One region of the Pilosibacter fragilis genome, then DNA from elsewhere that is predicted to be linked to it. Evidence: a T-box and tRNA genes for the amino acid it is inferred to sense, from the RefSeq annotation. Region 1 holds a T-box; the other regions hold tRNA genes.
The links. The T-box of region 1 lies ahead of proS (proline--tRNA ligase). A T-box ahead of a tRNA ligase gene usually reads a tRNA of that ligase, here a tRNA-Pro.
Positions count from the first base shown of each region.

Region 1 (5,199 bases):
GTTCCCGTTCAAACACCTCCGTAAATCCTGGCGTCACATACTCCGCGATCCCCGTCGCGTCCACCATCCAGATCTTCTCCGGATGATCCGACAGCAGAAGCTTCGTGAGTTCCACCTGGATCCGCTCCTTGCTCACATGGACGAGGTTCGGCGCGATCTCAGCAATGGCCTTGTACGTCTCATCCTCGATCACGAAGTCCAGCTGTGCCGCAAACCGCACTGCCCTGAGAATCCGCAGCGCGTCCTCCGTAAACCGGTCCTTCGCACAGCCAACGCACCGGATCACCCGGCGCTTCAGGTCTTCCATGCCCTCAAACTCATCCACGATCCCCGTCTCATGGCTGTATGCCATGGCATTGATCGTAAAGTCCCGGCGCTTTAAATCTTCCCTGAGATCCGGCGTAAACTCAACCGTCTCCGGATGTCTTCCGTCCAGATATTCCCCGTCGATCCGGTATGTGGTGACCTCATAGCCGCTTCCATTCTTAATGATCGTCACCGTTCCATGCTTAAGGCCTGTATCCACGGTTTTCCCGAAGATCTCCTTCACCTGCTCCGGCTTTGCGGAGGTTGTAATGTCCCAGTCCCCCGGAATTCTCCCGAGGACTGCGTCCCGGACACAGCCTCCGACGATAAATGCCTCGTATCCATGGCTTCGTATATTGTCAATGATCCATTCCGCCTCATAGGGCATCTCAATTCTCACCGGTCCGGTTTCCTCCTTATAAATTAGTAATCATTTCCCCAGATTCTTAAGAACTGGGATCAGCCGTTTCGCCAAAACTGCCGCCAGAACACATAAAATAAAATCCTCACCGACCGTCAGAAGAAAGCAGTTGACAAACACGACCTTCCATCCGACGCTTACGCCAAGGACAAAATTGCTGCACACATAAAAATAGATCATCCCGCAGCCATAGTCTGCGAGAAGTCCCCAGAATGCAGAAAATAAAAGCCAGGAAAAAGATGTACTTTTCCTGATCTCATATACACGTCCCGTCACATAGGCCGCCGCCGCAAATCCGATCAAAAAGCCGAATGTAGGCTTTAAAAGATACGCCGGACCACCGCCCGTGGCAAAGACCGGGATCCCACACAATCCGATCACCAGATATGTCAGCACGCTGGCAAATGCCCTTTTTGATCCAAGCAAAAGCGCCGCAAGCAGCACAAAGAAAAACTGCAGCGTAAAGTGCATGGGCACTGGCTGTACCGGGATCGTGATCTTGAGAAAAGCTCCGACGCCGATGAGGGCTGTAAACAGCCCTCCGAGCGTCAGATCCCTGATATTCCATTGCTTCATTAATATGCTTTGCCCCAGTAAACCATCTTGGTTGCCGGTTTGCCGCAGCATACGCAGGTCTCAGCAAGCTTCTCCTGCTTGAACGGCATACATCTGGAGGTCACGCCGACCTGCTCCTTTAACTTGTCCTCGCATTCCTGGCAGCCGCACCACATCGCACGGATGAATCCCGGCTTGTTGTCAGCGATGTCCTTCATCTCTTCCATGTTGTGTGCGTCGTAGGTGTGGGCGTCACGGTGTGCTTTCGCACGCTCGTACATGTCATGCTGGATCGTCTTTAAGAGCTCATCCACCTTCTCTGCGATCTCGCTTAAAGCAACGGTGATCTTCTCGTGGGTGTCACGGCGTACTAATACAGCCTGACCTGCCTCGATATCCTTCGGTCCAAGTTCTACACGGACCGGGATTCCTCTCATCTCGGACTCGGAGAACTTCCAGCCCGGGCTCTTATCAGAATCATCAACTTTTACGCGGAAGTTGGAGAGAACCTCCTCGACCTCTCTTGCCTTCTCAAGAACGCCCTCCTGCTGCTGGCGGATCGGAACGATCACAACCTGAGTCGGAGCTACGTTCGGCGGAAGTACAAGACCCTCGTTGTCACCGTGTACCATGATGATGGCACCGATCATACGGGTCGTCATACCCCAGGAGGTCTGGTGAACATATTTTAACTGGTTGTCCTTATCGGAATACTGGATGCCGAAAGCCTTTGCGAAGCCATCGCCGAAGTTGTGGCTGGTTCCGGACTGGAGTGCCTTTCCGTCATGCATTAAGGACTCGATGGTATAGGTTGCCTCAGCACCTGCGAATTTTTCTTTATCTGTCTTCTGTCCGCGAACGACCGGGATCGCAAGGAAATCCTCGCAGAAATCTGCATAGAGGTTTAACATCTGGATCGTTCTCTCCTGAGCTTCCTCTGCTGTCGCATGTGCGGTGTGGCCTTCCTGCCATAAGAACTCTCTGGAGCGGAGGAACGGTCTTGTCGTCTTCTCCCATCTTACTACGGAACACCACTGGTTGTATACCTTCGGAAGGTCACGGTAGGAGTGGATGTCTTTCTGGTAGAAATCACAGAACAAAGTCTCGGATGTCGGGCGGACGCAGAGACGCTCCTGAAGCGGCTCAAGACCTCCCTGTGTTACCCATGCAACTTCCGGTGCGAAGCCTTCTACATGGTCTTTCTCTTTATCAAGTAAGCTCTCCGGGATGAATAACGGCATGTAAACATTCTTTACGCCTGCTTTTTTGAAGCGCTTGTCCAGTTCATGCTGGATGTTCTCCCATATCGCGTATCCGTCCGGTTTGATGACCATGCAGCCCTTTACGCTTGCATAATCACATAATTCTGCTTTTTTTACAACGTCTGTGTACCACTGCGCGAAATCGTCTTCCATAGAAGTGATGGATTCCACAAGTTTCTTCTCTCTTGCCATTGCTTTTCTCCTTTATATGAATTCTTGGATTGCATACATCTAAAATTTCTGAGGATGCAGGACGCCTGTTCCGTTCCGGGGCACTCCCCGTGGAAACGAAAAAGAATGTGCCTTTTTATGCAACAGGGAATTCCTCGGAATTTCCTGTTATATAAAAAAGGCTGTCGTCCACAAAAGGGACCGACAGCCGGCGTTACCACCCAAATTAGCTCCCGCACTTTACGGGAACTCTCCTCTGATATCCGTTAACGCCGGATCTACGCTGTACTTAGCAATGTAGTCATTCACTGCGGCAATCTGTTTTCACTGCCGTTTTCCACATCTCTCGCACAAAGCTCCGAGGCCGGTTCAACAACGCGCACATGGAAGCTCTCACCGTCTGCTTCCTCTCTGGGATGCCGCCATTCATCTACTTTCCCTCTTCAATGCCTGTCTGATATGCATATATGATGGATTTTAATGGATTTTTCCATGTTTGTCAAGACTCCGGGACGGATTTTGCAGGCCGGCATCACCATCCCGGAGTCTCACACTTTCTGTGTCCATTCTGAACACACGATCTTTAAAATATCAGCTTGATCAACAGCCATCCCGCCGCGATGCATAACAGCACCAATGCAAATGCCGTGGAAATTCCGAATACGATTGCTCCGACAGCGATGGATAAGATAAATCCAAACAAGCTCAGCACCGCGCCGAGAAGTTTTCCACATACGCCAAGCACAAGACCAACGCACTTAAAGATCACGACAAGAAATATGATCGCAAATAAAATTGACATGATTTCGCCTCCCGTCAAACAAAATCTCGAGGATTTCTTCGGCTTATTATATTCCCACTGTCAACATTTGTAAATATAAATCAGCTCCCAATCGCTAAATACCTGATCTGATGTTACAGTTCATGCTTACATGAACTGTAACCGATTTTGCCGATGCTTCGCATTCCAAATCGGCAAAATCCGCTGCCATAACTGTATTGTACGGGATTTTCAGTTCAGAAAATCCCTATCCATACACGGTAATGAGCCGCCCAGTTCCGTCCTTCTGGTAAACACGGTGGGAGATCGAGATAACAGTACGCCCTTCCGACGCGCTCTTTAATGCCCGGAGCACCATCTCCTCCGTCTCCGCGTCAAGGTTCGCCGTGATCTCATCGAGAAGCAGGATCCCAGGTTTTCCGGCAACGGCTCTCGCGATGGATAAGAGCTGCCACTGACCCTGGGAGAATATCTCCGGTTTACATAATGTGTCATAGCCATCATCCAGGCTCACGATCGTCCCATGGAGTCCCACGAGCTTCGCGGCCGCCTGCACCGCCTCGTCCCCGATCGCCGGGTCAAACAGTGTGATCTGGTCGCGAACCGTGCCCGGAACCATATGAAAGGACTGTTCCACATAGCCGAACTTCTTTCTTTTCTCCTTGTCAGAGAGCCGATATGCCGCCTCGCCCTCAATCAGAGCCTCACCGGAATTCGGGCGATAGAGTCCTAAAAGCAGCTTAAAGATCGTACTCTTTCCGGCGCCGGTACGTCCCGTCAGCGTTACCTGCTCGCCCGGATAGATTGCGAAATTCATGTCATTTAAAACGATGTGGTCGTCGTAGCCGAAGGTGACATCTTTAAACTCCACGCATGGTTCTGTATTTTCGAAAATTCCGCTATCATTTACCTTGGCCGCGTCTAAATCTATACTCGCCGCACTGGTGTCCCCGGAACTATTCTCCGCTCTCCCCTGCGCATTCTCTAATTCCTGTACAGCGCCATTCTTTCCAACTGTATGTCTGGAATCCACAAGTGCTCTCTCTTCTACCATCTCCCTCTCCGGCTTCGCCAGAAACTCGTTGATCCGGTAAACACCCGCAACCGCCGACTGGATCGTCTGGATCTCCATGCCGAGGTTCTCGATCGGCGAGAATACCTGGGAAATATAGTTGATGACTGCGACAGATTTTCCCACGGACATGCCGAACAATGCCAGGATCTTCGCGTTTCCGGATGCCGCAAGCAGCATGACGATCGCCACCGCCACCGCATTCAGGAACAGGATCAACGGCGAGTAAACAGCGTCGTAAAAGTTCGTCTTCTCGACCGCCGAATAGCTCTCCCCGATATAGTCATCATACCTTTTCTCCATATACGTCTCTTTTCCAAGTGTATGGATCGTTCTAATACACCGGATTGTCTCCGGAACATGATTTGTGACACGGCTCATTGCCGCGCGATTCTCTAACTGCGCCGTCAGCATCTGCTTCTGGACGATTCTCGTGAACGCAAAGATCACCGGAATCAATACAACAAGAAGCAGCGCAAGTCCCCGGTTCTGGAACCAGATCACCGCAAAGATACTGATGACTCTGCAGGCATCCGCGAACATGCTGATGATTCCGGAGGTAAACAATGCCTCCACGGTATCTACATCGCCCACAAACCTGGATACCACAGCACCCGGCTCTTCCTTATTT
Region 1 is NZ_JAVYJB010000010.1:132,435-137,633, forward strand. Features, by position in the region: gene ABCW45_RS11140 (CCA tRNA nucleotidyltransferase) at 1-706, opposite strand, end outside; gene ABCW45_RS11145 (biotin transporter BioY) at 737-1,303, opposite strand; gene proS (proline--tRNA ligase) at 1,303-2,736, opposite strand; T-box leader at 2,909-3,171, opposite strand; gene ABCW45_RS11155 (hypothetical protein) at 3,299-3,517, opposite strand; gene ABCW45_RS11160 (ABC transporter ATP-binding protein) at 3,744-5,199, opposite strand, start outside.

Region 2 (5,199 bases), on a different contig from region 1:
ATCCATGCAAGCGGGATCTCGGGGGTTTAGGTCCCGTAAATTAAGTTTACAGGAGGTTTTTCAAATGAGTGAAAACACTACCGCTAAGAAAACCGGCGTGGACAAACTGATTGATGGTATCGAAAAAGTTTGTAACAAATTGCCGCCGCCAGCGATTCTGTTCTGCTGGCTCTTCCTTATCACAGCCATCATCGGCTGCATCTTCAGTGTAATGGGCGTTGCCCTTACAAACCCGGCTTCCGGAGAGGTCGTAACATCTGCGAACCTGTTCTCCAAAGACGGCGTTGACTGGATCTTAGGCAACATGGTAAAGAACTTCACAGGCTTCGCTCCGTTAGGTCTGGTTATCACCATGACACTCGGTATTGGTCTCTGTGAGGAGTCCGGAATGCTGATCTCCATGCTGAACAGTTCCTTAAAGAACGTTCCTGCAGCTATGATCCCGTACGTAATCGCATTCGTTGGTACCGTTGGTAACATCGCTTCCGATACCGCTATGGTCGTTATCCCGCCGATGGCTGCCATCGTTTACATGGGCGTAGGCAAGCACCCGGTAGTTGGTATGATGGTTGGTTACGCAGGTGCTCAGGCCGGTTTCACAGCAAACCTGATGGTTGCCGGTACTGATACTCTGTTACAGGGTCTTACAAACGATGCGATCAAGGCATTCATCCCGGATACAACATTCCAGGTTGACCCGACCTGTAACTGGTTCTTCATGATCTTCTCCACCTTCCTCTGTGCAGCAGTTATCGGATTCTGTTCCGTACATATGATCGAGCCGCGTTTCGGAAAATACGAGGGTGCCGGAGAAGCAAAACTTGAAGAAGTTACTCCGCAGCAGAAGAAAGGTCTTAATGCTGCAGCTCTTACCGCGATCATCTACATCATCATCATTGCAATCGGATTCTTCACCGGTCTTCTTTCCGGCGAGAACGGTGCGTTTATCGGATCCCCGCTCTTAAAGGGCCTGATCCCGATCCTGTTCGTTCTGTTCTGCCTCTGCGGTCTTGCATACGGCTTCACTGCAGGCACATTCAAGAACGCTGTTGATGTCAACAAGGCAATGTCAAAGCAGATGGCCGGTATGGGTTCCTACGTTCTGTTCTGCTTCTTCTGTGGACAGTTCCAGGGCTTATTCAACTGGACAAAGCTTGGTACACTCCTTGCGATCGCAGGTGCTGACGGACTCGAGGCTGCTGGCTTCACAGGCATTCCGCTCTGTGTAGCTTTCATCCTTCTCTGCTCCTTCGTCAACATCTTCGTATCCTCCGGTTCCGCGAAGTGGGCTATTTTCGCTCCGATCTTCGTTCCGATGTTCATGCTCCTCGGTTATCATCCGGGCTTCACACAGTTACTTTACAGAATTGGTGACTCCCCGTTCAACTGCTGGACACCGATGTCCGCATATATCTGGATGATCTTAAGTGTTGCTCAGACAAAGTACGTTCCGGATCTCAAGATCGGTACTCTGATCTCCAATATGATCCCGATGTCCATCGTTCTTCAGATCGCATGGATCATCGTAGTTGTTATCTGGATGATGATCGGACTTCCGTTCGGACCGGGCGTAGGCGTTGCTCTTCCGGCTGGAATCCTCTAATTCAGAGTATAGCAGCTTACAAAGCTTATTGTGTAAAATATAACGGCAGAATGACCCGTCGCTTTTGCGGCGGGTCATTTTTTGTTGCCATAATGATACCTCAGAGATGAGTTCTTTTCTTCTCAAGATCGGAAATTCAATTCTATTTCTGTAGTTCTTCCAAGTGTCTCTCCAGAATATCCGCTGCACAGGCTGCAAGCTCTGCACATGGGCGCTTTTTATAGTAGCTCTCCGTTCTCGCCTCCGGAACCGGAGTTGTATCCGAATTGATCCCCGATAAAAGTTCCCTGCAGATATAGCTGCCGTTCTCGTCTTTAAACGTCGTTACAAGCTTCTGAATCCTTTTATAGTGATCCTGCTTCTCCGCCGCCGCTTTCGGGTCTGTATAGCCTTCCAGAGCCCCACAGACCAGTGCCATTCCGCTGACACAGCCACATACCTCCCGAAGTCTTCCGAGGCCGCCGCCAAACGAGGACGCCAGGCCTGCCGCCATCTCTCTGCTGATTCCGCGCGTCTCCAGTTCATCCGCAAACGCCAGTGTCACCGCCTGAGAGCAGTTGTAACCTTCCCGGAACAATTCTCTCGCCAGCTCACCTCTCGATTTTAAACAGACTGATCCGTTTTTTTCTGTGTTTTCCACAACCTTTGCTGTTTTTTCCTCTGTCATTGCTATATTCCTTTCCTGTCAAACCATAGTTACAGTTCTGCCATGCGCTTTCTCATCCAGATCAGCATATGGCAAACCAGATGGCAAGTTGCCAATCCTCTGCTTGTTTTTTTTTCAGTCTTATGATAGAATACTAATGTTATGGCAATGGGCCATCGCCAAGCGGTAAGGCACAGGACTTTGACTCCTGCACTCGAGGGTTCGAATCCCGCTGGCCCAGCGGAAAAAGGCTGAATTTCTATTATGGAAATTCAGCTTTCTTCATTTTCGTTGAGTTCATTTTCTATTTCCTGAATCATCTTCAGAATGCTTTCCCGACAATGTTCCACCGCATCCGCGCACACGTCCAGATCTTCCTTCAAATCTAACCTTTCATAAAATACAAAAAAGCCCCGGGAACTGCTTCCCAGGGAAATACGGGTGGATACAGGGATTCGAACCCTGGGCCTCCAGAGCCACAATCTGGCGCGCTAACCAGCTGCGCTATACCCACCATAATATAAAATTCGAAATCACACTTGATTTCAAATGAGCCTGAAGGGATTCGAACCCCCGACCCACGGCTTAGAAGGCCGTTGCTCTATCCAACTGAGCTACAGACTCATTATGCTTTTTCGCAAAAGCAAAGCGGGTGATGGGAATCGAACCCACGTATCCAGCTTGGAAGGCTGGTGTTCTACCATTGAACTACACCCGCAGGAAAATTTTTCTTTTTTCGCTGACCATTAGATTATATCTCACATCCACTCATTTGTCAACAAGTTTTTTATCTTTTTTTCGATAAAAATCGGGGTGACAGGATTCGAACCTGCGACTTCCTGGTCCCAAACCAGGCGCTCTAGCCAAGCTGAGCCACACCCCGGGGATTTCGCAAAGCATTTAAAAACAAAAGTTCACTAAATGCGTTTAAAATTATACCGTAGATAGGTTGGATTGTCAACCACTTTTTTTATTTATTCGAGGCTTTATTCGAGGCTGAATCCTCCACTATCTCTGTTCCGGCGGCATTTCTTCTACAATTGGCTGCATACGCACTTTCTGCGCAGGCAGCTATCTGATTTCATACAAAAAGCAGTTCCGAACTTATTCTTCGAAAACTGCTTTCTGATTTTATCTGTTTTGTGCCAATTATTTCCGGTCCCGCCTAGTAAAGTCCCGACGGAATATCCCTGTCCTGATCCACATAACAGACCGTATAATGTGCCTCACCGTTCCGATCAAGCTCCATCAGCATGTAGGACGGCTTTCTTCCGTCCTGTCTCGGATAGGAGAGACTTCCCGGGTTCAATACAACAAGCCCGTCCTCACAGTACTCCAGATGCGGCTTGTGGGTATGTCCGAACATGACGATATCGGCTTTTCTGGCTCTCGCCTCTTCCTTGATCGTCTCCAGCTCGAAAGATACGCCGTACATATGGCCATGGGTCAGAAATGCCCGGTATTTTCCGATCGAGATCTCCTTCTCCCTGTCTGTCTGGGAGAAGAAGTCATTATTTCCGCGCACCACGCGGATCACGCAGTTATCATTATTTACCCATTCCTTAAAATATGCCTCGCTGCCCTCGGTATCGCCCAGGTGGATCAGCATATCGAACGGGGACTGTTTCTCAATAATTTCCCTGAGATTTCCATCTCTTCTGTGGGTATCGCTCACGATCAGAATTTTCATACTTTATTCTCCGATCTCTTCTGCAAGACGTTTCTTCATCGCCCGAAGCGCTTTTCCGCGGTGACTGATGGCATTCTTCTCATCCATGGTGATCTCCGCCGATGTCTTTCCGTACTCCGGCAGCATCAGGATCGGGTCATAGCCGAATCCGCCTGCGCCAGCCGGTTCATGGGCGATCACACCCTCCATGGTTCCCTCCGCTGTCAGGGTTCTTCCATCCGGGAGAACTGCCGCGATCACGCAGACGAAACGCGCCGTGCGCTTTTTCTCCGGAACACCATCAAGGCGGTGGATCAGGTTCCAGTTTTTAATTTCATAGGAAGTCTTCTCTCCCATGTAGCGCGCGGAGTAAACGCCCGGCTCCCCGTTCAACGCATCGATCACAAGACCGGAGTCATCTGCCAGAACGATCCCGCCTGTCTTCTCCCACACGGCTTTTGCCTTAATTAACGCATTTGCCGCGAATGTATCTCCATCCTCAACAATATCAATATCCACACCGGCTTCCTTCATGGACAGGATCTCCGCCCCGAGGTCTTTTAAAATCTCGCAGATCTCCCGCATTTTTCCGGCATTTGATGTTGCAAAAACAATTTTATGTTCCATGTATCTCTCACTTTCCAATTTTCCGGCTGTAGGCCTTCAGGCACACGTTGCATCTCTTGGATGTCTCCGTCCGTTCCCACAAAGAGCCATCAAAACTAATATACCCCTCGCCGTCGCCTATGTCAACATTTCCGGTCCGTCCGCTCCCAGCATACTCCACCGCCACCGGCTGCGTCGTCCCAGGCGTGCGGATCTTTACCGCCACAACGAACAGTTCCCCTGCGTCCAGTCCTTGGGACTTTGCCAGGTTCACCGTATAAAATCCCGTATCCGGCAGTGTCCCGGATGCCAGGATTTTTCCACTGTCCGCCTGAAATTTCACATTGTTTTCCACATGTTCACGGAAGCTGTCCCCGTCAAACACATACACTTCATACTCCGTGTCCGGTGCCGTAGCGTAGAAGCCCACTGCCTCCAGTGTCTCGTCCGACTCCGCTGTATACGCGTTTGCCATCCAAGCCTCAGGCTCGCCGAATCCCATCTGCCCGGTCCAGCCGCAGAGGTCGCTCTGGTAATTCCTGTCGAAATTGTCCGCCGGTTCGATGCCGCAGTAGGAGATTCCGCTCTCCGCGATCCAGCTGTCCTCGTAGGACACATGGAAAAAGCCGCCGTCTCCGAAGTTCTCTCCCCAGCTGTTCACGCAGAGGAACGCTC
Region 2 is NZ_JAVYJB010000005.1:247,020-252,218, reverse strand. Features, by position in the region: gene ABCW45_RS06930 (AbgT family transporter) at 65-1,603, shown strand; gene ABCW45_RS06925 (C-GCAxxG-C-C family protein) at 1,746-2,270, opposite strand; tRNA gene ABCW45_RS06920 (tRNA-Gln) at 2,419-2,490, shown strand; tRNA gene ABCW45_RS06915 (tRNA-His) at 2,690-2,763, opposite strand; tRNA gene ABCW45_RS06910 (tRNA-Arg) at 2,800-2,873, opposite strand; tRNA gene ABCW45_RS06905 (tRNA-Gly) at 2,897-2,967, opposite strand; tRNA gene ABCW45_RS06900 (tRNA-Pro) at 3,058-3,132, opposite strand; gene ABCW45_RS06895 (metallophosphoesterase family protein) at 3,415-3,939, opposite strand; gene ABCW45_RS06890 (XTP/dITP diphosphatase) at 3,943-4,545, opposite strand; gene ABCW45_RS06885 (lectin like domain-containing protein) at 4,553-5,199, opposite strand, start outside.
Region 2: it has a tRNA-Pro gene. The T-box ahead of proS (proline--tRNA ligase) is inferred to sense a tRNA for this amino acid. The anticodon was not compared.

Region 3 (5,199 bases), on a different contig from region 1:
CAGGCGGTGGAACGTCTGGATTACGAGGATGTGTTTGTCGGCGGCCATCCGATGGCGGGTTCTGAAAAAACCGGCTATGAGAGCTCTACGGACCATCTTCTGGAGAATGCCTACTATATTATTACACCTACAAAAAAATCCACACCGGAGCAGATCGGCAGGATCCGCCAGGTTGCCCTGGCCATCGGCGCTCTCCCCATCGTTCTCGACTACCATGAGCACGATTTTTCCGTCGCGGCCATCAGCCATCTGCCGCACCTTGTGGCATCCAGCCTCGTTAATCTTGTCCATGACAACGATTCAAAGGATGAGATCATGAAGCGGCTGGCCGCGGGAGGTTTTAAGGATATCACACGTATCGCCTCCTCCTCCCCTGTCATGTGGGAGCAGATCTGCATGACGAACACAGAAAATATTCTGGTGCTCTTAAAGCGGTATATCACTTCCCTGGAATCCATTTGCGACACGCTGGAAAACCATAACGGTGACGCGATCTACAAGATGTTCGAGGAATCAGGCAAATACCGTTCCACATTCCCGAACCGCGGACAGGGTCCCATCGAGCGGGATTACTCCTTCTGTGTGGATGTTTTGGATGAGCCGGGATCTATTTCTGTCCTCTCTGCGATCCTTGCCGCGAAGGGAATCAGTGTTAAGAATATAGGTATCAATCACAGCCGCGAGGAAGGTGAAGGAGCACTTCGGATTTCTTTTTATAAGGAAGATAAGAAGAATGAGGCGGCGGAGCTTTTGAAAAGCCATAACTATGTGCTGACAAAGTAAGACTTATAGTTTCATTCAGGTATGCGCCAGCATATTCCGATACCGCATGACCGCCTGTTATACGCGGACTGCTACGTCAAAATGCATACCAGTTTTTTATCAGATCGTATTAAACGCAAATTACGAGGAATTTATATGAAATTACATAAAGCAGACCATGTCCGGGGTGAGATCACGGTCCCGGGCGATAAATCCATCTCCCACCGCAGTGTCATGTTCGGATCCATTGCGAAGGGAACTACAGAGATCCATAACTTTCTGGAGGGCGCTGACTGCCTCTCCACCATCGGCTGTTTCCGCCGCATGGGAATCGATATCGAAAATAAAAATGGTGTTGTCACTGTCCACGGAAAGGGCATGCACGGACTGGCTGCCCCTGCCGAGACCCTGGACTGCGGCAACTCTGGAACCACCACAAGACTCATCTCCGGTATTCTCGCGCCGCAGAATTTCGACGTGACGCTGACCGGTGACGAATCCATCCAGAAACGTCCGATGAAGCGCATTATCAAGCCGTTATCCATGATGGGAGCTGATATCAAGAGTGTCCGCGGAAATGACTGTGCGCCGCTCAGGATCTGTGGAAAACCGCTTGCAGGGATCCATTACACTTCCAAAGTCGCATCTGCCCAAGTAAAATCTTCGATCCTGTTGGCCGGACTCTACGCAGACGGGCTCACAAGTATCACGGAGCCGCAGGTTTCCAGAAATCATACGGAACTGATGCTGAAGTTTTTCGGCGCAGAGCTGGAATCAAAGGGAACTACCGTTACGATCTGGCCGGCAACAGAGCTTTTTGGAAACCGGATCGATGTGCCGGGAGATATCTCCTCTTCCGTCTATTTTGTGGCAGCAGGCCTGATTCTGCCAAATTCCGAAGTTCTTATTAAGAATGTAGGCATCAACCCGACAAGAGCCGGACTCATCAAGGTCTGTGAGGCTATGGGCGCTGATCTCACCCTGTTAAACGAGGATCACGAGAACGCAGAGCCGACAGCCGACCTTCTGGTCCGCACAAGTTCCTTAAGGGGCTGTGTCATCGAGGGCGATATCATCCCGACTCTCATCGACGAGCTTCCGACCATCGCCATGATGGCATGTTTCGCCGAGGGGACCACGGTCATCCGCGATGCCGCTGAGTTAAAAGTCAAAGAATCCAACCGTATCGCCATCATGGTCGAAAACCTGCGCGCCATGGGCGCCGATGTGGAGGAGACTGAGGATGGCATGATCATCCACGGCGGAAAACCGCTCCACGGTGCCGTCGTCGACAGTCGCAAGGATCACCGCATCGCCATGACCTTCGCCGTAGCTGCCCTCGCTGCGGACGGGGAGACTGAGATCATTGATGCGGACTGCGTGGATATCTCTTATCCGGCTTTTTATGAGGAGTTGGAAAAACTTACAAAATAGTAAAAAGACCCGAATCCATCTGGTACTTCTCCAGAGATGGATTCGGGTTCTTTTTATAAAAACGCAAAAAGCCGTCCATTCCAAACAGTTTTCATCTTCACACAGAACAACAAAAAAACCCTTGATTCACAAGGGTTTCATCAGTAAGCTCCCGGCCGGACTCGAACCGGCGACCTACGCATTACGAATGCGTTGCTCTACCAACTGAGCCACGGAAGCACCTTTAAAAAATGCTGCTGCATAACGCAACAGCAAGTGACCTGTCCGGGAATCGAACCCGGGTTTACGCCGTGAGAGGGCGTCGTCTTGACCGCTTGACCAACAGGCCTTAGTATTTAAGTAAGTCGAGGCGACAAGATTCGAACTTGCGACCTCTGCGTCCCGAACGCAGCGCTCTACCAAACTGAGCCACGCCTCGTCTCGATTACGTACGTAAGTATAATATAGATTTGCGGAAATGTCAACAGCTTTTTTTGATTTTTTTCTATTTTTTGCATTTTATCTACATTATCTACATTTTCTACTCTTCTTCCCATTTTTAATCCGTCACACATGCCTGACGGATCAAATTTTTGAAAAGAAATTAACAGAAAAGTTTTCTTTTTAAACAGAATAGTGTTATAATATCCGAAAGAGAACTCATCGCATCTGCTTATCTCACTCATGAGGTCCCACTTCTTTAAACGCCGGATCATAACAGCCTTTCCGAGCGGGAATATCATCTCCATCTGGGAGAAGCACTCTGCGAAGATATGCTGTGATCCTGAAAAGAATTTGTCAGCCTGTACTGACCGTGTTCACACATCAGAGTTCATGTGCGTTCAACTTAAATTTTCCGTAATTTTATATCCAGAGGGGGCGTTTTTATGAAAGCAATCAGAATCCTTCTTTCCATTGCCATGCTGATCGCTGCCGGTCTCGGCGCTTTCAATGTAATTCCGTTGCGAACTGCGTACTTCACACTGATCATTCTTGTGGCGATCACTGTGAGTATCCGGATCATCCACCGGATCGCCGGCAACGGCGCCCCAAATACCATCATCCGGATCATCAGCGAGATCATCGCGTCCCTCTGTATCCTCGGCTTCGCATTCTTTACTTACCGCACGATCGGATAGATTTACGAGATATAATCGCAGGCTGGAAAATCAAAATCCATGCCTGCGATTGTTCTATATAAGATCACTTTTTCCTATATCTAACATTATATCCATTAATCCTTTTAAAATGCGCCCTTCGCATCTGATGAAAAAAATTTATCCCATCTACACAAATGTTTTTCGCTCTTTCTAAAACATATCTTACTGCAATAGAAAATCGTCCTCTGCTTTTATAGCAGGGACGCTTTTCTATTACCAGTCATCTATTTTTCTAGCGAGTCCTGTTGGTATGAACCACCACATAACTAATAAAATTATCAGTATTACATCCACTACCTTCCCTAAAAATTGCAAAGGAATCATAGCAAATCCTATAATAGGTAACGTTAATACCTGGATTATATATTGTACTAATTCCCCCAATGAGAAAGAGCCAAAAAACTTCGGCGGCGGATCGTCATAAGGGAATTTTTCACGAAAATCATAAGGATAGAGTAAATGTTTTATATACAATACAACTGCGGTAATTATAACACATTCCGGGTAAAACTTTATATATTTCAAATTTCACTGTTACCTCCCATCTCTACATCATCTTCTTGATCGTCTCGCAGAGTTCCGCTACAGCGGTCTCCTCGTTTCCGTTCTTGATATCTTCCACCACGCAGGTTTTGATGTGGTTGGATAAGAGAACTTTGCAGAAGCCGTTTAAGGCAGACTGGACGGCAGATACCTGAACCAGGATATCCGGGCAGTAGCGTTCGTCCTGAACCATAGCTTTGATGCCGCGGACCTGCCCCTCAATGCGGTTTAAGCGTGTCAGAAGATCTTTCTCTTCCTTTTCTGTTCTATGTTTGTGGCGGCAGTGGCAGACAGCGTCATCGGACGGTGTTTCTGTTTCGGCAGTCACCGTATTTGCTGTTGCTTCTGCTCCTGTTACCCCTGTTGTCTCCATATTTACATTTACTGTCTCCGCTTCTCCGGCACAGCAACATGATTTTTTCTCCATGCACAACCTCCCCAATCTTACGTTCCTACGATATCATGTTTTCTTCTCTGATCTGCCTCACAGGCATTTGCCTATATAGCAGGAAAGCCACCCCAGGAATCTTTCATCCCGGGGCAGCTGATATTCAATCATTTTTTGCAGTCAACTCTCAACCGATCACCTTGTAATCCTTATCCTCGATGGCTTTTTTAAGCACTTCGGTCGGAACATCTTTTGTGAGTGTCACCGTTGCGGTTCCTTTTACGTGATCTGCCTCTGCAACGGATACGCCGTCAATGGCCTCAAGTGCTTTTTTTACAGCTGCCTCGCAGTGCGGACACATCATACCTTCAACTTTTAATGTCTTTTCCATCATGTTACTCTCCTTTTCTTTATTGTTATGGATTTTTGTTTTTATCTTTTTGTCCCTGTCGGAACGCCGGATATCAAAGAAATTTAAGCGCAGGGCGTTGGATACAACGCAGAAGCTGGATAAGCTCATGGCTGCGGCACCAAACATCGGATTCAGTTTCCAGCCGAATACCGGGATCCAGAGTCCCATGGCAAGCGGGATCCCGATCACATTGTAGAAAAATGCCCAGAACAGATTCTCGTGGATATTCGTAAGCGTCGCACGGCTTAAGCGGATCGCTGCCGGGACATCGGATAAGCGGCTCTTCATAAGGACCACGTCCGCCGCATCGATAGCGACGTCGGTTCCGGCTCCGATCGCAATTCCCATATCGGCTCTCGTGAGGGCCGGAGCATCGTTGATCCCGTCACCGACCATGGCAACCTTGCCTTTTTCTTTCAGCTTTCGGATCACGCTCTCCTTGCCGTCCGGAAGGACTCCGGCGATGACCTCGTCGACGCCGGCCTCTTTTCCGACCGCCTTTGCAGTGCGCTCATTATCAC
Region 3 is NZ_JAVYJB010000002.1:213,667-218,865, forward strand. Features, by position in the region: gene ABCW45_RS02290 (prephenate dehydrogenase) at 1-783, shown strand, start outside; gene aroA (3-phosphoshikimate 1-carboxyvinyltransferase) at 919-2,196, shown strand; tRNA gene ABCW45_RS02300 (tRNA-Thr) at 2,343-2,415, opposite strand; tRNA gene ABCW45_RS02305 (tRNA-Glu) at 2,453-2,524, opposite strand; tRNA gene ABCW45_RS02310 (tRNA-Pro) at 2,541-2,614, opposite strand; gene ABCW45_RS02315 (hypothetical protein) at 3,063-3,314, shown strand; gene ABCW45_RS02320 (hypothetical protein) at 3,549-3,860, opposite strand; gene ABCW45_RS02325 (metal-sensing transcriptional repressor) at 3,883-4,305, opposite strand; gene ABCW45_RS02330 (heavy metal translocating P-type ATPase) at 4,454-5,199, opposite strand, start outside.
Region 3: it has a tRNA-Pro gene. The T-box ahead of proS (proline--tRNA ligase) is inferred to sense a tRNA for this amino acid. The anticodon was not compared.